3 regions of the Corynebacterium sp. LaCa_23 genome follow, and region 1 is predicted to be linked to each of the others. Evidence: predicted binding sites of a transcription regulator. Region 1 holds the regulator's gene; each other region holds the start of a gene.
What was found. Region 1 encodes LexA, which represses DNA repair genes until DNA is damaged. Its sites were predicted from a motif close to CGAACANNTGTTCG; they were not measured.
Positions count from the first base shown of each region.

Region 1 (7,564 bases):
CGCTTCAGTCCACTGTTAAAGGAACCGGCGTTGTCGCTGGAGTTGCCTATGCAGAAGCCGTATGGGTGCGCCCCCGCCCGGACCTGCCCACTGAAGGAAGTATTGACCAAGAGGCCAGCAGCGAAGCCGAATACGATCGCTTCCTCGAGGCAGTCGATGTCGTCGCCAGCCGCTTGGAAAACCGCGCCGCAGCCGCCGAGGGTCAAGCATCGGAGGTACTGACGGCGACCGCTGGCATGGTCAAGGACCGCGGGTGGCACAAGGCCGTGCGCAAGAATATTCGCTCGGGCAAGAATGCCGAGTTCGCCACGGTGGGAGCCACGGATAAGTTCGTCACCATGTTTGAGGCGGCCGGCGGCGTCATGGCCGAGCGCACCACCGATCTGAAGGACGTGCGCGACCGCGTCATCGCCCAGCTGCGCGGCGAGCAGGAGCCTGGTTTGCCCATGGTGGAGGGCCAAGCGGTGCTTTTTGCCGATGACCTCGCGCCCGCCGATACTGCCACCCTGGATACCGCGCATATTCGCGCGCTCGTTACCGAGCTGGGCGGGCCCACCAGCCACACCGCGATCATCGCCCGCCAGCTCGATATTCCGTGCATCGTCGCCGTGGGAAATAAGCTGCGGGAGATTGAAAGCGGCACGCTGGTCTTCGTCGACGGTGCGCTTGGAACCGTGACGCTGGGTGCGGACGAGGAAGAATCCACCAAGGCGGTCGCGGAATACCGCGAGCGCGCCGCCCGCGTTGCCGAATGGACTGGACCAGCGCAAACCAAGGACGGCCACCGCGTGCAGCTTTTGGCCAACGTGGCCGACGGCAACGCCGCCCGCATTGCCTCCGACTCGCAGGCAGAGGGGATTGGCCTCTACCGCACGGAGCTGTCGTTTCTGTCCGCGAGCGAGGAGCCTTCCGTTGACGAGCAGGCAAAGATTTACAGAAAGGTCTTCAACGCCTACCCCGATTCCAAGGTCGTGGTGCGCACCTTGGATGCTGGCTCCGATAAGCCGATTTCTTATGCCACGCTGTCCTCTGAGGAGAACCCGGCATTGGGTGTGCGCGGCCTGCGCATTGCCCGCGATAATGAGTCCCTGTTGACGCGCCAGTTGGACGCCATCGCCCAGGCCGCGGAGTCCCGCGGCGACGATGCCGAAACCTGGGTCATGGCACCGATGGTGGCGACGTCGAAGGAAGCCCAGTGGTTTGCGGAGCTGTGCCGGGAGCGCGGCCTGACCGCGGGCGCGATGATTGAGGTGCCCGCAGCAGCGCTGATGGCAGATAAGATCATGCCGCATCTGGACTTCGTATCCATCGGCACCAATGACCTCACCCAGTACACGATGGCCGCTGACCGCCTGTCACCGCAGCTTGCGTACCTCACCGACCCCTGGCAGCCGGCCGTGCTGCGGCTTATCCAGCACACCTGCATTGCGGGGCACGAATACAACGTACCGGTTGGCGTGTGCGGCGAGGCCGCGGCCGATCCGCTATTGGCCTGCGTATTGACCGGCCTAGGCGTCAACTCCTTGTCTGCTGCATCGACCGCAGTCGCCGGCGTTGGTGCCCAATTGGCCGAGCTGACCTTTGACCAGTGCCAACAGCTTGCCGATGCCGCCCTCAACTCCGAAGGCCCATCCGCCGCCCGCGCCGCAGCGATGGAGCAGGTAGAAAAGTTCAACTAACGGCAAAAGGTTTCGCCCTCCCTGCCTAGATGTCAACGTAGGGAGGGCGAAGTCGTGCGCATGCTGGAGCTATTCGCTGGCGAGCACGACATCGATCTCTCGCTCGCGCAGGGCATCGACGAAGGATTCCGGCGCGCCGGAATCGGTGATGACGACATCGATATCTGCAATGGAGGCGAAGCTCACCAAGTAGTCGTTGCCCAATTTGCTGGAATCACACATGACCACGACCTTGTGGGCATTCGTGACGAAGGCAGATTTGATGGCTGCTTCTTGGGAATCGGCCGTCGACAAGCCGTGGTCGAGGGTTAGGGCATTGGTGCCGATGAAGGCGACATCGGCACGCATGAGCGCCATGGTGCGCAAGGCTGTATCGCCGACGACGGCCTGGGTGATAGCACGTACGGTCCCACCGAGGAGCTGGACATCGGGAACGCCGCTATTGGCTAGCGACAGTGCGATGGGCAGGCTATTGGAGACGATATTGAACTGCGCCTGCGGGTATTGCTGGCTGATAAGCTCGGCAAAGGTATTAATTGTGGTGCCGGCGTCAAGGAATATGCTGCCGCCGCCAGGGGGAAGGAAATCGAGCGCGGCGTGCGCGATGGCGGCCTTGGCCCCAGACGCGGAACGTTGGCGGGTATCGAGGGTGAGCTCCGCGGTCTGGAACGCCTGCGAAGCCACGGCGCCGCCGTGCACGCGGTGGACAACGCCCTCACGATCCAGTACGGCTAGGTCGCGCCGAATGGTTTCAGCAGTCACCTCGAAACGCTCTGATAAATCGGTTACGTTAACGCGACCCTCAACTGCAGTTTGGGACGCGATCTGGCGGCGTCGCTCCTCTGCGTACACGGACCCTCCTTGCTCCTCGCCTTCGGCCGGGCGGTTACTCCATCTGCGAATGCAGGCGCTCGGTGAAAGCTAACTGATGTGGGATTTCTCCCTCCATTGTGTCAAAATTCGGCGGTAATCGGACGAAAACAAAAATTAAGGTGTGCGCTGTTGTCTGGTTTGGGATAAAAGCCGCAGGTCAGTCAGCTTTATTTGCCCTAGTTGAAAGCCAACCCTAGTAGCGCTTAACTTACGGATCCGTTATTTCGGGGGTGCTTTCTCAATAAACCCCGCGCGCTTAAGTTGGCTTTTTGGGGCGCGATTGCGAGGCAGAAAGGCGTGGAATGCGTTAAAACTCGTATGGCCCTGCTCCCTATGCGGGGAACAGGGCAGCGTACGAAGTGCAAAGAGCGGGTTTCAAGAAAGCGGGCGCAGAGTGTCGGCGGCGACAACAACCGCAGGCGAACACCCGCGTGCGGCTTGGTTAAAGTAGCTGGCCGGGGCCTAGAGTTTGCGGAAGACGGATACTACCTTGCCCATAATTTCCGCATCATCGCCGTTGATGGGCGGATAGGCATCGTTGTGCGGAAGGAGCCATACGCCAGAGGAATCGCGGTGGAATTCCTTGACGGTGGCCTCGGAGCCATCGAGAAGCGCGGCGACAAACTCGCCTTCCTCAGCCACCGATTGCGACCGGATGATGACCCAGTCGCCGTTGAGGATGCCGGCATCCTGCATGGAATCGCCCACGACCTGCAGCATATAAAGCTCTCCTCCGCCGACGACCTCGTCTGGCATGGGGAAATACGTGTCGATATTTTCCTCTGCAGTGATTGGTGCACCGGCGGCGATGCGGCCAACGACGGGAATATAAGCTACGGCGGCAGACTCTTCAGGGCCGCGGGCAGAGGTATCGGGGACGTCCTTAGCCTTGCGGCCCGGCTTCTTTTCGGCGTCGTCAGTGTTGAGGTGGCGTACGTCGACCGCGCGGGGTTTATTGGGATCGCGGCGCAAGAAGCCCTTTTCCTCCAGTTGCTTGAGCTGATAGGCCACGGACGAGGTGGATTGCAGGCCGGCGGCGTCACCAATTTCGCGGATGCTGGGCGGGTAACCGCGGAGCATCACTGCATCGCTGATGACGTTAAGGATGCGGCGTTGCCTTTCGGAAAGGGAGGCGTAATCGTTCTTTGCGGTGCTTGCTTTCTTGCGGCCCATGTGCGGCTCCTAGCTAAGGGGTCTGAGGTTCTGCGTTCATAGCTTGAAAAGGGACTGGGTGACACCTGCGTGCCATAACTCATTTGTAGCACGAAAAGTACAAGCGTTCGAGATTTACGCGAAAAACTGGACAGGTTTTTGAAGTGGTGCTATAAATCGAACATAGAACCAATCTCGAACACAGGAGCGACATTGAGCTCTTGTTGTGTCAAGGGGCCGCTTTAGACTTACGGCGGTCGTCGAAAGGAAAGCAATGTCTCAACTACTTCACTCTCGCAATAACATGGTCAAACAGCGCGCGGCACGTCCACAGATCGTCCCTTCAGCCGCTATTTGGGATATTGATGATCAAAGCTGGGGCGTGCAGCATTCTCCTTCCGAAAAGGGGGAAATCAGGACTTTAAATTCCGTATATCGAACGAACCGTGAAGGTTATTCGAATACGTGGACTGATGAACGTTCCTTACCTGATTTCGCGAACAGGCCGATGGAAGAAGACGATGCGCATAGTTCGCGCAAGAATTACCTCCTCGGTGCAGTATTTGGTGCTGCCGTATTTTTCGGCACGGTTGCCGGCGGGCTGATGGGTACGAGCGCTGAAACGCCGACTGATCCTGGCGCTTCGGTACAGCAAGTAGAAGCAGCGATCGGACAGTAGTGCTGCGTGTACAAAAGCAGGCACTTCGGGGGTTTAAGGCTTAGAGCCTTTTAGGCAGCAGCTTGTCTTCCCGGCCGCAGATAAGGCCCGCTTGCTTCACGGAGACAGGCACTCGAGTAGGAGGAGTCTGGCGCAATGGTGTCAGGTTTTTGGCTTGGCCGTGGGAGGTAAACTAAACCGAGAAGCTAAATTAGCGAAAGGACTAGTGTGTACTGCCCGTTTTGCCATAACGAACAATCCCGCGTTATTGACTCGCGCGTGGTTGATGCCGGCGCATCGATACGGCGCCGGCGGGAGTGTGCTTCCTGTAAGGGACGCTTCACCACTGTGGAAAAGGCCGTACTGCTGGTTGTTAAGAGAAATGGCCTCGCTGAGCCATTTAGCCGGGATAAACTCATTCGGGGGGTTAGGCGCGCATGCCAGGGTCGCGACGTTAGCGATGATGCCTTAAAAAAGTTGGCCCAAGAGGTTGAGGAAACGGTGCGGGGGCACGGGTCCTCGCAGGTAAACGCCAACGAAATCGGGCTAGCGATCCTTGAGCCGCTGCGTGACCTAGACGAGGTTGCATATCTGCGCTTTGCCTCGGTGTATAAATCATTCGAGAGCGCGGATGACTTTGAATCGGAGATTCGTTTGATGCGGCGGCGCGATCGCGGGGACCTTTAAACTGCGCAGTGTAGGACGATTTCTCAGCAGTTATACAGCCGTTCCTGCGCAGGATCGAAGCAGTCTTAACTGGCCTTTTGGGTGCATCGTTTCGTTAGGGCCTGCCCAATGTTTACGCCGCCGGCGGCCGAGTAAGCAGATTTTTAGCTTAGGTATGGCCGGCCGGGCGGCGGGAACGTGAGGTTGGGGTGACTAGCGCAATTTATCCACTGCCTTTTGGATCCTCCGCAGGGACACCGCGTGCGCCGTGCCGAGGCGCTGGGCAAATAGCGAGACCCGCAATTCCTCGATCATCCAGTGGATGTCCTTGACCTCGCGTGTCTTTTCGCGGCCCGCGGGGAGGTTTCGGAGGCGGTTTGCCAGGTAGGCCTTGGCGTTATCGACCTCGGCCTGGCGGTCGGCATCGCGATCCGGATCGAGCGACTTGTCCTCCAGACGGATGCGCATTGCCTGAATATAGCGGGGAAGGTGGCGCAGGTGCGTGGCTCCGTGCACGGTGATGGCATTCGGTGGAAGAAGGAAATTAAGTTGCTTTTCCATATCTTCGATGGCGGGACCATCCCACTGGGAAAGTTCGGCGCGGAGGTTGGAGTACTCAGCCAAGCCAGGCGCGATCGAGACTATTGATTGCCGCACGCGGCCGGGAACCTGTGGTTTCACGGTATCCTTGAGCTCGGTAAACGCCTCGGGGGAGCGCACGGGGCCGCCGACCTCGAGCATGAGGTCGCGGATCGCCGCGACGCGGGCGTCATTGACCAGGCCGTCGGCGCCGCCATGCTGATAAGAATCCACGGCGACGCGCTGCTGCAAGGGAAGCCCCTTGACCATTTGCGCGGTCGAGACGGAAATTTCGCGCATCAAAAGCGTGAGGGTGGTAGTGACCATGGCGGCATCGGCAGCTGCCTTGGTGGGATGAACCTTAAGCTCAACGCCTTCCTTGGTGGCCACCAACGCTGGGTAAGCGGTGACCTCGTGGCCATCGACGGTGGTGGTGATGGTCTCGTCAACGGTGCCGAGGGTATCGTCGGTCCACTCGCTGACCGCGGTGGATTCTGCGGTGCGGCTTACCCGTGAGACGGACGATTTAATGTGGCCGGCCTGGCGCTCGCGCAGGGCGGCAAGGTCCCTATCGGAATCGATGATGGTGCCACTCTTGTCGATGGCCGCGTAGTTCATCCGCAAATGGTCCGGCAGCTTGTCCGGTTGGAAGTCGGAGGCGTTGATGCCGTGCCCGCCGAGCTCGCGCAGGACATCGGCAAGCTGCTGGGTAAGGGGGCCTTCGAAGGGGATGAGGCGTTCCATGGCGCGCTCGGCAAATTCCGGGGCGGGCACGACGGTGCGCCGCAGGGCCTTGGGAAGGGAACGAATAAGCTCGTTGACGAGCTCGAATCGCAGGCCGGGAACGAGCCAATCGAAGCCTTCGATATCGAGGCCGGCAAGCATGGGAACGGGCACCATGACGGTGACGCCATCAAGGGGATCGCCGGGTTCGAATTTATAAGTCAGCTCGTAATCGATGGAGCCTTTGCGCCAGTGATCGGGGAAGGAGACTTCGGTGACGTCGTGGGAGTCATCGACAAGCGTGGCTGGATCGAAATTCAGCAGATCGGGTTCCTGGCGGCGCTTTTTCTTCCACCAGGAATCGAAATGACGGCCCGTGGTGACCTTGGCGGGAATGCGCTGGTCATAGAAATCAAAGAGGGTATCCTCATCCACGATGAGGCCGCGGCGGCGGGCCTTTTCCTCGTATTCGGCCGCCTCATCAAGGGCCTGCGCGTTTGCCTTGAGGAAGTGATGATGCGCATTCCACTCGCCGGCGATAAGCGCATTGCGGATGAACATATCGCGCGCCGCGACGGGGTCCACGCGGTGATATGGCACGGTACGGTCCGCGACGATGGGCACGCCGTAGAGCGTGGACTTCTGGTGCGCGATGGCGGCCGCGCGCTTGCGGGACCACGTGGGATCGGAATAGTTGTGTTTGAGCAGGTCCGCGCCGAGCTCTTCCACCCACGCCGGATCGATGGCGGCAACGTCGCGTGCCCAAAGCCGAGAGGTTTCGACGAGCTCTGCCGCCATGACGAACTCGGGTGGCTTTTTGGCCAAGGCGGAGCCTGGAAAGACAAGGAAGCGGGTATTGCGCGCGCCGTGGAACTCCTTGGAATTGCCGTCGCGGGCGCCGATATTGGACAGCAGGCCAGATAGCAGCGCGATGTGAATATCGTCGGAGCGGCGTTCGGTGCCTTCTTGGTAATCCCACCCCAGCTGCTTGGAGACGTCTTTGAGCTGGCGGACCAGGTCGAACCACTCGCGGATGCGCATGTAGTGGAGGAACTCCTGCTTCATGCGCTTGCGGAACCTATTGCCCGATTGCTCATTGCGGGTCTGTTTGATGTAATCCCACAACTTCAGCATGGACAAAAAGTCAGAGGTCTTGTCCTTAAAGCGCGCGTGCGCCTGATCGGCTTGCGCTTGGTACTCCAGCGGGCGTTCGCGCACGTCTTGGATGGTCATG
Region 1 covers NZ_CP190825.1:1,516,687-1,524,250, reverse strand. The annotation lists gene ptsP (phosphoenolpyruvate--protein phosphotransferase) at 1-1,679, shown strand, start outside; gene ACP8IT_RS07325 (DeoR/GlpR family DNA-binding transcription regulator) at 1,749-2,531, opposite strand; gene lexA (transcriptional repressor LexA) at 3,015-3,725, opposite strand; gene ACP8IT_RS07315 (hypothetical protein) at 3,979-4,383, shown strand; gene nrdR (transcriptional regulator NrdR) at 4,591-5,049, shown strand; gene hrpA (ATP-dependent RNA helicase HrpA) at 5,242-7,564, opposite strand, start outside.

Region 2 (7,564 bases), 1.0 Mb from region 1:
GCAGCTCGACATTGACTGGTGGGCCAACCAGAGCGGTTCCTCATTAGGCGAGCTTGCGCTGCCCTACCTTTTTGTCTGCACCCTCCAGCTCTTCTCAGTTGCCATCAAGCGCGGCAGCAAGCTCGAAGAGGAGGTCGAAGGCCTTGTCTGAGGAGCAAGAACCCCAGGTGATCTGCCACCTCGACCGGATAATGGAAGAGCGCGGTATTACCGGAGCGGCACTCGCCAAAGAGGTAGGTATCACGCCAGTTAACCTGTCCGTCCTGAAGAATAATCGCGCCAAGGCCGTGCGCTTTAACACCCTTGCGGCACTGTGTACGGCGTTGGACTGCCAGCCGGGCGATATCTTCGAAGTGGAATAGAAAACCTTGTCATTATGTTGGCCTTATGCAGTACTTTGACCTATGTCCACGGAAATCTATAGGAAGAATTCCTAATGGCTGACTAACTCACCGCAGGCGCTTAGTACTAGCCGGCGATGTTTTCTCGGCCTAGCCACCGCTTTTGGGCTTCGATGCGGAGAAAACTAGCGGAAATCGCGGGAGCCGCGCGAGAGGAAATCGCCAAAATCCAGCGGCTCGAGCTTGTCTGCAACCACGCTTACCACGCCGGTGGCATTTTGCACGATGCCGCGGATGATAAGGGCGCGGGCGGTGCGGGCGAGCACCTTCTGCCGGGACCACAGCCCGGGCGAGACCATCACATTCATCAGGCCGGTTTCGTCCTCCACGCCCAAAAAGGTCAGGCCGGAGGCGGTGCGCGGGCGCTGGCGGTGCGTAATGATGCCGGCGATGCGCACGCGGGTGCCATCGGGGACGTGGGGAAGGTGGGAGGAAGGCAGGACATCGCCAAGCGCGGCCCTGACTAACTCCATAGGCTGCTTATCGTGGGTGACGCCGGTGGCGGCGACATCGGTAGCCATCAGCTCGAAGGCCGACATGCCGGGCAGGTGCGGCGAGGCGAGCGCAGACGTGCCAGGCAACATGCCCTCGCGCTCGGTGGCGGCGACGCCAGCCTGCCAAAGCGCTTGGCGGCGTTCCAACCCCAAGCACTCCAGCGCCCCCGCCGTGGCCAGCGCCTCCACCTGCTCCACGCTGAGATCCGCGCGGCGCGACAGATCGGAGACGCTACTAAAGGGCGCGGCGGCCTCCACGCACTCGGCGGCCTTATCCCCCAGACCCTTGATGAGGTTGAGGCCCAAGCGAATCTCGCCGGTAGGCAGCGCCGTGGCCTGCGCGCCGGACTCGTTGATGCTCAGCGGCAGCACGCGCACCCCGTGGCGCCGGGCGTCCTGAATGAGAGATTGCGGCGAATAAAAGCCCATGGGCTGCGCGCGCAGCAAGCCCACACAAAACTCCGCGGGATAGTGGTGTTTAAACCAGGCGGAAAAATACACCAACGAAGCAAAAGACTGCGAGTGCGATTCCGGGAAACCATAGGCGGCAAAGGCGGTAATCTTGGCCCACAGCTTCTCCGCGACCTCGCCCTCGATGCCGTTGGTCACGCGCAGGCCCTCATAAAAGCGGCTGCGCAGCGCGGCCATCTTGGCGGGCGAGCGCTTCGAGCCCATGGCCCGGCGCAGGTCATCGGCCTCCGCGCCAGTAAAACCTGCGGCATCGACCGCAATCTGCATCAGCTGCTCTTGAAAAAGCGGGATGCCCAAGGTCTTGCCCAGCGATTTCTCCAGCACCGGGTGGTCATAGGTCACGGGCTCGAGGCCATCGCGCCGGCGCAGGTAGGGGTGCACGGAACCGCCTTGGATGGGGCCGGGGCGGATGAGCGCGACCTCCACCACGAGGTCGAAGAAGCAGCGCGGTTTGAGCCGCGGCAGCGTGGCCAGCTGCGCGCGGGACTCCACTTGGAAGACACCGACGGCATCGGCGCGGCAGAGCATGTCGTAGACCGCGGGCTCGGCCAGGTCGAGCTCCCACAGGCGCACCTCGCGGCCGGTGGTGGCACGCACGGCATCGATCATGTGGTGCAGCGCTTCCAGCATGCCGAGACCCAGCAGGTCGAATTTCACCAGCCCGGCGGCGGCGCAATCGTCCTTATCCCACTGCAGCACGGAGCGGTTTTCCATGCGGGCCCATTCCATCGGCACCACGTCCGCGATCGGCCGGTCACATAAGACCATGCCGCCGGAGTGGATGCCGAGGTGGCGCGGTTGGTCGAGGAATTGCTCGGCGAGTAAGGAGACATCGGCAGGCGGCTCGGCTATGCCCTTCGACCACGCATCGGCCGAACCCTGCGGGTAACCCAGCGCGCGGGCGGCGTCGCGGGTAGCCCCCTTGCGGCGGTAGGTAATGACGTTGGCTACCTGCGCGGCGCGGTCGCGACCGTGGGTGCGATAGACGTACTGGATGACCTCCTCGCGCCGGCCGGATTCGATGTCGATGTCGATATCGGGCGGGCCATCGCGATCCGGCGACAAGAAGCGCTCGAAGAGCAGCTGCGCGGAAATGGGCTCGGCGTTGGTAATGCCCAGCGCGAAACAGACGGCGGAATTGGCTGCCGAGCCGCGCCCCTGGCAGAGGATATTTTCCTGGCGGCAAAAATCCACCAGGTCGCAGACGATGAGGAAGTAGCCCGGAAAGCCCAGCTGCTTGATGATGCCCAGCTCGTGCCGCATCTGCTTTTTCGCCTTGGCCTGTATTTCGGGCGGGCGCGAGGCGTAGCGCTTTTTACCGCGCCGCCACACCTCGTGTTCGAGCCAGCTCATCTCGGTATGCCCCTCCGGCACGACAAAGTCCGGCAGGTTAGGCGCGAGGGCACCCCAGGTAAAGGAGCATTCCCGGGCAAGGCGCACGGTTTCGGCGATAAGCTCGGGCCGGCCCGGAAGCAACTGGGCCATCTGCTCGCCGGAGCGCATCCAGCCTGCGCCCATCGGGTGGGTATCCGGTGCGGCTTCCTCTAAGGATTGACGGTGCGCCAAGGCGCGTTTAGCGGCGGCGAGCCGTACCTGGTCGCGCGTTGCTGCCGCAGGTCGAGCGGTTGCGATGGCGCGGAGATTATTGTACTTATCCAGGAAACTGTGGTGATCCGCATCTTCGGGAGACATTGTGCACGCATATTCGAGAACTATGCTGTCTATTTTTATTCTTTCGAGAACGTGATCGATTTTTTGTATAGCCTCCCACCCCAGCAGGAAAAAGCACTCCCCTTCTAGCTCGCGCGCCACGGCGTCTAGGGGCGGGTACGCGACACTCCCCTTCTCCCCGGCATCCATCCGCGCGCGGGCGATAAGGCGCGAGAGGCGGCGGTAGCCTTCCGGGGTGCGCGCCAACACGGTCACCGGGGCTTCCGCAAGGGAAAGCTCCGCGCCGTATATGGCCGGAAGTCCGGCCTTAGCTGCGGCTTCCGCGAATTTCATCAGGCCGTAGAAGCCATCCCGATCCACAACGGCCAACCCCTCGAGGCCAAGCTCTAGGGCGCGGGCGACCAGTTCTTCCGGCTCGGCGGCACCGTCGAGAAAGCTATAAGAGCTTACCGCGTGCAGCTCCGCAAAGGGCACGGCGGAGTGCCCACGCTGGACAGACTCATCGCCGCCACCGAGGTGATGTACGGCGACGGGCGCGGCAGTGTCCTTGCCGGATAGTATCCTTTCTAAACGCGACCACGGCAGCGCCTTTCCACCATTAAATTTCACCCTTCACAGGGTAATGTCGAATTGGTGTTCTATACAACCCGGCGCGATGAGATGTGTTCAATAGACAAAGCGGTTCGCTTATTGCTAGATTGCTAAACGGTCAATTTATTTCAACTCCTACATGTAAGGGGACCTCATGCAGATTCGTCGCGCAGCGGCCGCTACCGCCGCCGTTACCGTCGCCGCCACCAGCCTCGTGGCCTGCTCCTCCGACGCAGATGATGACAAGACCATCACCGTTGGCACCACCGATGATGCAAAGCAGGCCTGGGTTGCCTTTGAGCAAGAAGCCAAGGACGCCGGCTACGACATCGACATCAAGTCCTTCTCGGATTACAACACCCCGAACCAGGCCCTAAACCAGGGCGAGCTGGATACCAACAACTTCCAGCACCTGAAGTTCCTGGCTGAGTACAACCACGGCAACGGCACCAACCTGGTGCCCATCGTCGCCACCGAAATCGTGCCGCTGGCGCTGTTCTGGAAGGGCCACGACTCCCTCGACGGCATCGAGGGCGAAGAAGTTGCCATTCCGAATGACTCCACCAACCAGGGCCGCGCCATCAACGTGCTGGTCCAGGCTGGCCTTATCACCTTGAAGAAGGACGGGCTTATCACCCCGACCCCGCTGGACATCGATGAGAAGAAGTCCAAGGTCAAGGTCGTGCCGGTCGATGCAGCCCAGACCCCATCCGCACACGGCGAGGGCACCCCGGCGATTATCAATAACTCCTTCCTGGAGCGCGCCGGCATCGACCCGGCCACCGCCGTCTTCCAGGATGATCCGAACTCCGAAGAGGCAGAGCCTTATATCAACGTCTTCGCCGTTCGCGAGGAAGACGCCGATAACGAGGACATCAAGAAGCTCGCCGAGCTCTGGCACTCCGATGCGGTACAAAAGGGCGTCGACGAGGACTCCGCAGGTACCTCCGTCGAGGTCGAGCGCACCCCAGAAGAACTCCAGGAAATCCTGGACAAGCTCGAAGCAGATTTGGACTAATCACCCTTGCCTTCTACCCCGCCGGTTTTCACCCCGGCGGGGTTTGGCACTTCCTCACTAAGGACGCAACCCGTGGCAGATTCCACCCAGAACGGCACTCGCATTGAGTTCCGCAATATCACCAAGGTCTTCCAGCAGAAAAAGGCCAAGGTCAAAGCTCTTGACGATGTCTCCTTGACCGTCGATTCCGGCGAAATCATCGGCATCATCGGCTACTCCGGCGCCGGCAAATCCACCCTGGTCCGCATGATCAACGGCCTGGATACGCCCACCTCCGGCGAGCTGCTGCTCGATGGCCAGAATATCGTCGGCATGTCCGAAAAGAAGCTGCGCGGCATCCGCCGCAATATCGGCATGATCTTCCAGCAGTTTAACCTCATGAACTCCCGCACTGCGGCGGGCAATATTGAGTACCCGCTGCAGCTGCAGGGCATCGGCAAGCGCGAGCGCCAACAGCGCGTGCAGGAGCTGCTGGATTTCGTTGGCCTGGGAGATAAGGGAAAAAGCTACCCTGAGCAGCTTTCCGGCGGCCAGAAGCAGCGCGTGGGCATCGCGCGCGCCCTGGCCACGAATCCGTCGCTGCTGCTTGCCGATGAAGCCACGTCCGCCCTCGACCCCACCACCACGCAGGAGGTCCTCGACCTGCTGCGCCGGGTAAATAAGGAGCTCGGCATCACCATCGTGGTCATCACCCACGAAATGGAGGTCGTGCGCTCCATCGCGGATAAGGTTGCGGTGATGGAAAATGGCCACGTCGTGGAACAAGGCAGCGTCTACCAGGTCTTTTCCAATCCCCAGACCGCCGTGGCCGCCAAGTTCGTCGCCACCTCGCTGCGCAATGAGCCCGACGTGGTGGAAACCGATGACCTGCTCGCCCACGAAGGCCGCCTGTTTACCATCAACCTGACCGAGGAATCCGGCTTTTTCGGCGCCGCGGCCAAGCTGAAGGATGCGGGCGTATCCATCGCCGTCGTCCACGGCGGCATTACCACCTTGCAGCAGCACTCCTTTGGCAAGCTCACCGTGCGCTTGAGCGGCAACGACGCCGCCATCGAAGAGTTCTACCGCGCCCTATCTGCCACCACTCAAATTGAGGAGATTGAACGATGAACGTCAACTATCTCGCCGCCGCCGACTGGGACCGCTTGGGCGGATCGCTTGTCGATGCCATCGTCGACACCCTCATCATGGTCTCGACCACCCTCGTCGTCGCCGGCATTCTGGGCCTGGGGCTCGGTATTTTGCTCTACACCGCCCGCCCGGGCGGCATCCTGCAAAATAAGGCCGTCTACCTGGTGGTCAACCTGCTGGTGAATTTCGTTCGCCCCATCCCGTTTATTATTTTGCTGGCGTTTGCGCAGCCGCTCACCGTCGCCGTGATGGGCGGATCCATCGGCCGCGAACCGGCCACCTTCGTGATGGTCATCGCCGCCACGTTCTCCGTGGCGCGCGTGGTGGAACAAAACCTCGTGGCCATCGACCCCGGCGTTATCGAGGCCGCCCGCGCCATGGGCGCTTCGCCGTGGAAGATCATTACCTCCGTGATTATCCCGGAGGCCCTCGGCCCGCTGATTCTGGGCTATACCTTCCTGTTTATCGCCATCGTAGACATGTCCGCCATGGCCGGCTACGTCGGCGGCGGCGGACTGGGTGACTTTGCCATCGTCTACGGCTACCGCGCCTTCGAGTGGGAAGTCACCGTCGTGGCCACGCTTATCATCATCGTGCTGGTGCAGGCCGCGCAGTTCTTTGGCAACTGGCTCTCCTCCAAGGTTATGCGCCGCTAATAAGCTCCACGCCCGTGGCCACAAGCGCCTTGCCGGTCTTGGGCGCGTCGCCGCAGGACGAGACCACTCCTTCCACGGCGCGCTGCTCGAGCGTCACGCTCCACCGCCGGCCATCGGCATGCGTGACCACGGGGCCCTGCTTTTCGTCTTCTGCGTGGAGCTGACCGTAGTAGAGGTCCTCGGAGGCATCGATAAGCTCGCGCGCTACCGCCAACTCCGCCACCTGGCCGCGCGGGCCGAAGATGCCGCGCCCGCGATTGACCGGGTAGAAATACTTTCCTTGCGCCGCCGCCGCAATCATCTGCGCGGCGGCTTCTTTATTCATCCGGCCAAAGGAATAGGCCCACGGCATGAGCATGACCGAGGGCGCGAAGCGGTGCCCCTTCGTGTGCGAGGTCTCCCACACCATATCCGGGTAATCCTCCACCAGCTCCGCGGCGAGCGGCCGGCCCTTCACGGCGCAGCACTTATCGCGCTTAGCGTGGGTACACACCAAAACCAGCGGCGTATCGAGGGATCCTCCCCCGTTGCGACCCGGCGCAGTGAGATCCAGGTCCAGGATCTTTTCCGGACCGGTCAAAAGGACCAATTCCATCACGCCCTGCTCGGCCCACACCAGGTAGCACCGGTGCATGGTGCCGATCTGGCGGCCATCGCGGCCAGGGCGGCGAATCAATTGCAGCCCGACCTGGCCCTTGAGTTTTTTCTTCAGCTGGGCCGTAAGCTCCGGGCCAAAAGTATCGCCATCAAGCACGTCGCGCGACCAGCCGCCGGGCCACTCGAAGAGGACAAACACGGATTCTTTTTTCGCCGTGCCGGGCAGCGGTTCCACCTGGTAATCTGAACAGAAATCGGTCATGTATCCTAGCCTATCCCGTCTGCAACTCAGCTCACATATTTGGCAACAATTCGGTCAAGATCTGGCCCCAATGCTAGGCAGCAATTACTGGAAATTATACTCTAGTGGTCATGTATAAAGCCCGCCTCTCGCTCCTGCTTGCCGCCGCAGCCTTCCTCACCGGCTGCAGCACCGAATCAGCGGATGACACCACCATGGCGGCCTCTGTGGGAAACTCGCACATCAACCCGCTGGGTGAGGCGGATATGAGCATGAAAACGCTGCGCCCCGAG
Region 2 covers NZ_CP190825.1:504,613-512,176, reverse strand. The annotation lists gene ACP8IT_RS02610 (hypothetical protein) at 1-151, shown strand, start outside; gene ACP8IT_RS02605 (helix-turn-helix domain-containing protein) at 144-362, shown strand; gene ACP8IT_RS02600 (error-prone DNA polymerase) at 527-3,646, opposite strand; gene ACP8IT_RS02595 (MetQ/NlpA family ABC transporter substrate-binding protein) at 3,783-4,646, shown strand; gene ACP8IT_RS02590 (methionine ABC transporter ATP-binding protein) at 4,719-5,756, shown strand; gene ACP8IT_RS02585 (methionine ABC transporter permease) at 5,753-6,433, shown strand; gene ACP8IT_RS02580 (sucrase ferredoxin) at 6,420-7,292, opposite strand; gene ACP8IT_RS02575 (AMIN-like domain-containing (lipo)protein) at 7,403-7,564, shown strand, end outside.
Region 2: ACP8IT_RS02600 (error-prone DNA polymerase) is a predicted target of LexA. The motif match lies at 3,664-3,677, and genes of this name have one in related genera.

Region 3 (7,564 bases), 510 kb from region 1:
GATGTGGGCCGAACTTATCTATCACGGAATCTAAGTACACAATTCCCAGCTCGCTCCTAGCTACAGTGACCCCTACGATTTCTCTGCGTGCACTTCTTCCTGTACTTGGATCCGGCGGCAAAGAAGTTCCAGTCCGAAGCGCACCCATGGTTCCTGTGCTACGACGACGAGCTGAAACTTCCTAATATCAGTCAAGGTCTGGATGGCCAAGCATTAATCCGCAATCGCCTCCAGCGGCGGCGTCTTTGCCGCGCGTTGCGATGGCCATACCGCTGCGATGACGCCCACAACCGCGGATCCCAGCAGCATGATCACCAGCATGCCCCACGGAACCTCGGCACCGCCAAGGCCTTGGTCATTCAGGATCTCGATGAAGGACCAGCCCAAGCCGAGGCCGATGAGGATGCCCATGATTGCACCAAAGAGCGAAATCTGCACCGACTCCAGCGTGATCATCCTGCGGATTTGGCGGCGCTGCGTACCCACCGCACGCAACATGCCAATCTCCTGGCGGCGCTCGATAACACCCAAGGTCAAGGTGTTGACAATGCCCAGCACCGCAATGATCACGGCGAGTGCGAGAAGACCGTAGAGGATAGCCAGCATCCGGTCGATGGCGCCAGCGGCCTGCCCCGCGTATTCCTTACCGGTATTGACCTGCACCACCACGAGATCCTTGACGGCATCCTCGAGGTTCTGGCGTAGCTCTTCCTTGTCATAGCCTTCTTGGCCTAAGACACCCACCATCTGCACGGAGAATTCTCCGTCAGCGGCGACTTCTTCTGCCACGTCCTGCGAAACCACCATATTTTGAATGGTCTCGATGGGCTCAAAGGTGCCGACCAGTTTGGCTTCCGCAGTCTTGCCCGGCTTGCTGCCGGTGACCTCGTAGGTCTCTCCTACCTTCCAGCCATTTTCTTTGGCGAAGTCTTCCGTGGCGGCAAAGCCGCCTTCAATATTGGCATCGCCTTCCACCATGTTCATCGCCAGCATCGAGGTGGGGTCAGCATCCACCGTCACGGTGAACAACCCGCCGGCGCCAAAGTCCAAGGAGGCCTGACCGTCCACGGCAACCGGGGCCGAGCCAACGGTAATGACCTTATCCACACCGTCTGCCTCTGCGGCACGCTCACCGGTTTCCTTCGGCGTCGGGAAGTTTCCGGAGCTCGGGCCGGACAAAATATAGTCCGACGTAATAGTTTGGTCCACCGTATCCGAGATGGAGGCCTTCATCGTCTGGCCCAGCATGCCGATGCTCGTGACCAATGCCACGCCCAAGGTCAGGGCAAAGGCCGTGGCGGCAGTGCGGCGCGGGTTACGCCGCGAGTTGGTAGCAGCCAGCTTGCCGATGGACCCGAAAGGCGCTCCAATAGCCTTGCCCAGCGTTGGTACTAGCGGCAAAGAGAGCGCCGGTCCTGCCAAGAAGAAACCGATAATCACCCCGACGGCGCCGAGGCCGACGAGGATGGCGCGGACGTTCGTTTCGGCATCGCTAAGCACGCCCGCAAACGCCGCAATAATGCCGCCGATCATGAGGATCGCACCGAAAATCGTCCGGACCTTCAGCGAAGAACCGGAGGCCGACTCCGTCGTGCGCATCGCTTCAACCGGCTCCACGGCGCCCGCGCGCCGCGCCGGAGCCCATGCGGAGACCACAGTGACAATCGTGCCCAAAATGATCGGAACTACCACGGCGGAAACGCTCAGGCCCAGGCCACCGCCAATGTCCATACCGTTGGCGCCCATAACCGCCTTGATCACGGCGACCAATCCCACGCCGGCAACGACACCGACGATGGATCCCAGAACGCCCACGATGACGGATTCCACCACAACAGAATTGGTGATCTGGCGGCGCGACGCGCCCAAAGCACGCAAGAGCGCGAACTCCTTGATGCGCTGGGCCACGATCATGGAGAACGTATTGGCAATAATAAACGTGCCCACCAACAAGGCGATCAGACCAAAGGCAACGAGGAAGTAGTTCACGAACTTCAATGCCTCGGTCATTGCCTCACTGGTCTGCTCTGCAAGGCGCTCACCTGACTCGGCTTTGATGTCGAATTTGTCATTCAGGTCATCGACAAGCGCATTCGCATCCACACCATCGGCGGCAGAGACCTTCAGCTGGGAGGGATCACCAAAGCGTTCTAGGTAATCCGACTCGTCCATGCGCAGTTCGATGCTATCGCCCTGCTCCACCGGCGGCTCCACGATGCCCGTAACCTTAACCTCATCCTGGCTATCCGGATGAACTACCAGAAGCTTTTGACCAACGGAGATATCGTATTTTTCCGCAGCGGACGAATTGATCGTTACCTCATCTTTGGCCTTTGGCTCATCGCCTTCCGTGAGTTCGCTCGCGCCACCGACGGTTTTATCCGCGGAATAGTACGGCACGAGGCTCGCAGTACCGCTTTGGGTTTGGAAGGCCTCCGAGTTTTCATCGGCAACAACCACAGTCTGCGAGTCAGCGACGTTGATGTTTTTAACGTCGTCATCATCAAGCAGCTGCTTGCGCAGCCCTTCATCCAGCTTCTGGTCGCTGTCATCGTTCTCACTGACCACCGCGTCTACCCCGCGGAATTGGTTATCCACCGCAGAATCAAAAGTGGCCTTCAATGAGTTAGTGAACATGAAAGAGCCAGCAATAAAGGCGGTGCTCAAAACCACCGCCAGAATTGTCAGGCCAAGGCGCAATTTATGCGCCAAAACATTGCGCACGGATACCCTGCGCATTGCGTTTCCGCGTGCCATTTAACCCTCAATCTCTGCCATTACATTGTGAATGGCCTCCATCGTTGGATCCTGCAGTTCATTAACGAGCTTGCCATCAGCAAGGAAAACAACACGATCGGCGTACGACGCCGCCTTAGCATCGTGCGTCACAATGACCACAGTCTGGTTATCCTGGTCCACCGCAGTGCGCAGAATATCCAATACCTCGGCCGAAGAATTGGAGTCCAAGTTACCCGTAGGCTCATCGCCAAAAATGATCTCCGGTCGCGACACTAAGGCGCGAGCACAGGCCACACGCTGCTGCTGACCACCAGACAATTCCGCCGGACGGTGCTCCAAGCGCTCCGCCAGCCCCAGGCGACGCGTGACTTCCTCAAACCATTGCTTATCGACGTCCTTGCCCGCGATATCGGTCGGCAGCGTGATGTTTTCTGCAGCCGTCAAGGTGGGAACCAAGTTGAAGGACTGGAAGATAAATCCCAGGCGGTCTCGGCGCAGCGCCGTAATTTCCTTGTCATTGAGGTGGGACATATCGGTATCTCCGATAAACGCCGAACCAGAGGTGGCAGAGTCCAACCCTGCCATCGTGTGCATCAACGTGGACTTGCCCGAACCCGAAGGGCCCATAATGGCCGTGAATTGGTTCTTTCCAAACTCGATGGAAACGTGATCAAGGGCGATAACGGCCGTGTCATCGCTTCCGTATTGCTTAAACAAGTCAACGGCGCGTGCCGCGGCATCAGTCATAAAGCGTGTTCTCCTTGTAAATGGGAAATTACCTTTCTACATAGTAACCCGCCTGTCCGCAGTGCCCCATCATCCCATGGGCTGATTTGGGCGCACTGGTGTGGTGGTGTTGGGTTGGTGGGGTTTTATTTTTGTTTGTTGTGTTTGTTTCTTTTGTGGTTGAGGAATTGTTTCCAGGTGTAGTGCCAGTGTGTGTTTGTGGTGGCTAGTGGCCCGGTGGGGTGGTCTATGTGGTAGGTGCCGTCTTGGTGTAGCCAGGCGATGGTGCCGGTGACCGGGTCCATGATGTAGTGGACGCGTTTGTCGGTTTTGATGTTGTGGTGGTGTTGGCACAGGGTGACGAGGTTGTCGGGGCTGGTGGGTCCGCCGTCGTTGTATTCGATGCGGTGGTCGAGTTGGCATTTGTGTGCTGGGATGGTGCATCCGGGCCAGCGGCAGGTGAGGTCTCTTCCTTGTGTGTAGGCGCGGATGTGGCTGGTGGGCTGGTAGCTTTCGGTTTCTTTTGGTTTTAAGTGTCGGGTGAAGGTGTCGATGTTTTCTAGGTTTTTAATGTGGGACCAGCCGTAGCCTGGGAAGTAGACCTTTGTATCTGCACTCCCGGCGGCTCCGGAGCCGTCATTGTGGTCGGGGTTAGTGGCGGCTGCGGTGGTGAAGGTATTGATCGCAACTTTGGTATTGGTGTTATCCAGGATGAGTTGGATAAGCGCCTCACCGGCACCGCACTGATTATTGTCTGCTTGGGAATCGATGTGGCGGGCGATAATAGCGGCCGTAGCTTTATCACACGTTAGGCTCATGGTGGCGCGGTTGTTATGCACTGACACGTTCAGGGTGGGCTCGACCTCGTCTGTGTCATCGTCTGTGAGATTGTGGGTGTCGATGAAGTCGCGGATAAACCGGCGGATATCCGCCACCGTGGGTACATGCTGGCACGGTGCTGTCGGGGTGAGAAAATCTGCTAGGGCAGCATCGACCAGGCCTATGTGGTCGCGGTTGTCGCCTATACGTTCTATTTCCCTATCGATAACCCTCAGGCGTGGTGTATCCAGGATCCACTGCTCCATGTTGGTCGCTGTAACGAGGGGTAGTTCTTGCATGCGGAAATGTGCCCTGATAATCCCCGACAGGGTGCTGTAGGTTAGGCCTAAATCTTTAGCCAGGCTCGTCAGTGTCAGATCGACGTCGTCGTCGAGGTCTGGAAGGAGTGATTGGTAGAAAAACCAGGAGTCCTTCCGGGCGTGTGCTCCAGCTGCAGCAATAGGGTTGCCGGGTGTGTTGGTGGCGTAAAAGACTACCGGTACCTCCCCCACAGCCTCACCATCAGAGTCGTAATCAGGATCAGTGTTGGTGTCGTAGTCCAGTGGCTCGCCGGCTTTACGGGTATTCCCCAGCGTGGTGTCGCCTACTGGCTCGTGGTCTGTCGTGGTAGGTGGTGGTGTGTTAATTGTCATCGTAACCGTGTCCCCCGGGGTGTACTACACCCTCAAAAGTGTCGAATGTCTTTTCGCCTAACACGGATTTACCCTATCCACCACACCTGACAGTAGGGGGTAAAACCACGACACCTACCACGCATTCCCCCAGCTCGACAGAGAACAACCCACAAATACCAACGGGGGTAAAACACCAAGTAGTCCCCGAAACACCAACCACCCACAATTATTCGGGGTGGTGGCCTTTCGGGGACTACCAGAATCACTATTTTGTTGTTTTGTTGTTTGGTGTCGGCGGTGACTTACTCTCCCACAACCTCCCGGTTGCAGTACCATCAGCGCGTACAGGCTTAGCTTCCGGGTTCGGAATGGGACCGGGCGTTTCCCTGCAGCTATGAACCACCGACAAACCTATCAGAACACTACCCACTGTGTGTGGTGTTGTGTCAGATACTGCATAGTGGACGCGACACACACGATAATGTGTATTTTTGTTTGTTTACTCGCTTCACAAGTCCACCCAACAATCATCCCCACACGTGGTGTTCGGGGGTTGTTGTGGTGTGTTTGTTTTGGTCAATTAGTACCAGTAGCCTTCACACCTTACAGTGCTTCCAAGTCTGGCCTATCTACCCCATAGTCTTTAGGGGACCTCAAAAGAAACCTCATCTTAAAACAGGCTTCCCGCTTAGATGCTTTCAGCGGTTATCCCTTCCGTACGTAGCCAACCAGCGATACCCCTGGCGGGATAACTGGCACACTAGAGGTACGTCCGTCCCGGTCCTCTCGTACTAGGGACAGCCTTCTTCAAGTTTCAACGCGCGCGGCGGATAGAGACCGAACTGTCTCACGACGTTCTGAACCCAGCTCGCGTGCCGCTTTAATGGGCGAACAGCCCAACCCTTGGGACCTACTCCAGCCCCAGGATGCGACGAGCCGACATCGAGGTGCCAAACCATCCCGTCGATATGGACTCTTGGGGAAGATCAGCCTGTTATCCCCGGGGTACCTTTTATCCGTTGAGCGACACCACATCCACAAGTAGGTGCCGGATCACTAGTCCCGACTTTCGTCCCTGCTCGACATGTCTGTCTCACAGTCAAGCTCCCTTGTGCACTTACACTCACCACCTGATTGCCAACCAGGCTGAGGGAACCTTTGGGCGCCTCCGTTACATTTTGGGAGGCAACCGCCCCAGTTAAACTACCCACCAGGCACTGTCCCCAACCCAGATCATGGGCCAAGGTTAGATGCTCAATCCGATCAGAGTGGTATTTCAACAACGACTCCACCACCACTAGCGTGACGGTTTCACAGTCTCCCACCTATCCTACACAAACCGAACCAAACACCAATACCAAGCTATAGTGAAGGTCCCGGGGTCTTTTCGTCCTGCCGCGCGTAACGAGCATCTTTACTCGTAATGCAATTTCACCGGGCCTGTGGTCGAGACAGCAGAGAAGTCGTTACGCCATTCGTGCAGGTCGGAACTTACCCGACAAGGAATTTCGCTACCTTAGGATGGTTATAGTTACCACCGCCGTTTACTGGGGCTTAAATTCTCAGCTTCGCTAACAAACGTTAACTAACCGGTCCTCTTAACCTTCCAGCACCGGGCAGGCGTCAGTCCATATACATCAACTTAACGTCTTCGCATGGACCTGTGTTTTTGATAAACAGTCGCTTCCCTCTATTCTCTGCGACCCCACAACACTCCAACCGCAAGGGTCTTCACGTCACAGGGCCCCCCTTCTCCCGAAGTTACGGGGGCATTTTGCCGAATTCCTTAACCACAGTTCACCCGAACGCCTTAGTATCTTCAACCTGACCACCTGTGTCGGTTTAGGGTACGGGCCATACACACACTCGCTAGAGGCTTTTCTCGACAGTACAGGATCACCACCATCAACCCTTTTGGGTCTACGCATCACGCCTCAACCACAAAGTGTGGCGGATTTACCTACCACACGGCCTACACGCTTACACCACCAATCCACTAAGTGGCGCGGCTACCTCACTGCGTCACCCCATCACTTGAACCACACATCAGGCCCCACGACATCAACACCACCAACACTCAAAAAAGTGAAAAGGTAGCGTATCCGCAGTGGTTAGTATCCGTGCTTTATCATGGGCGCACATGTACGGGTACCAGAATATCAACTGGTTATCCATCGACTACGCCTGTCGGCCTCGCCTTAGGTCCCGACTCACCCTGGGAAGACGAACTTGACCCAGGAACCCTTAGTCATCCGGCGGTAAGGATTCTCACCTTACAATTCGTTACTCATGCCTGCATTCTCACTCGCACACAGTCCACGCCTCCTCACGGTAACGCTTCCACCCATGCACGACGCTCCCCTACCCAAACAACAAAAAATTGTTGCTTGCCGCGGCTTCGGCGGTGTACTTGAGCCCCACTACATTGTCGGCGCAGAACCACTCGACCAGTGAGCTATTACGCACTCTTTCAAGGATGGCTGCTTCTAAGCCAACCTCCTGGCTGTCTTCGCGATCCCACATCCTTTTCCACTTAGTACACCCTTAGGGGCCTTAACCGGCGATCTGGGCTGTTTCCCTCTCGACTATGAAGCTTATCCCCCACAGTCTCACTGCCGCACAACACAATTGATGGCATTCGGAGT
Region 3 covers NZ_CP190825.1:2,025,647-2,033,210, forward strand. The annotation lists gene ACP8IT_RS09705 (FluC/FEX family fluoride channel) at 1-34, shown strand, start outside; gene ACP8IT_RS09710 (ABC transporter permease) at 214-2,757, opposite strand; gene ACP8IT_RS09715 (ABC transporter ATP-binding protein) at 2,758-3,486, opposite strand; gene ACP8IT_RS09720 (HNH endonuclease signature motif containing protein) at 3,612-4,937, opposite strand; rRNA gene rrf (5S ribosomal RNA) at 5,209-5,326, opposite strand; rRNA gene ACP8IT_RS09730 (23S ribosomal RNA) at 5,481-7,564, opposite strand, start outside.
Region 3: ACP8IT_RS09720 (HNH endonuclease signature motif containing protein) is a predicted target of LexA. The motif match lies at 4,980-4,993, and genes of this name have one in related genera.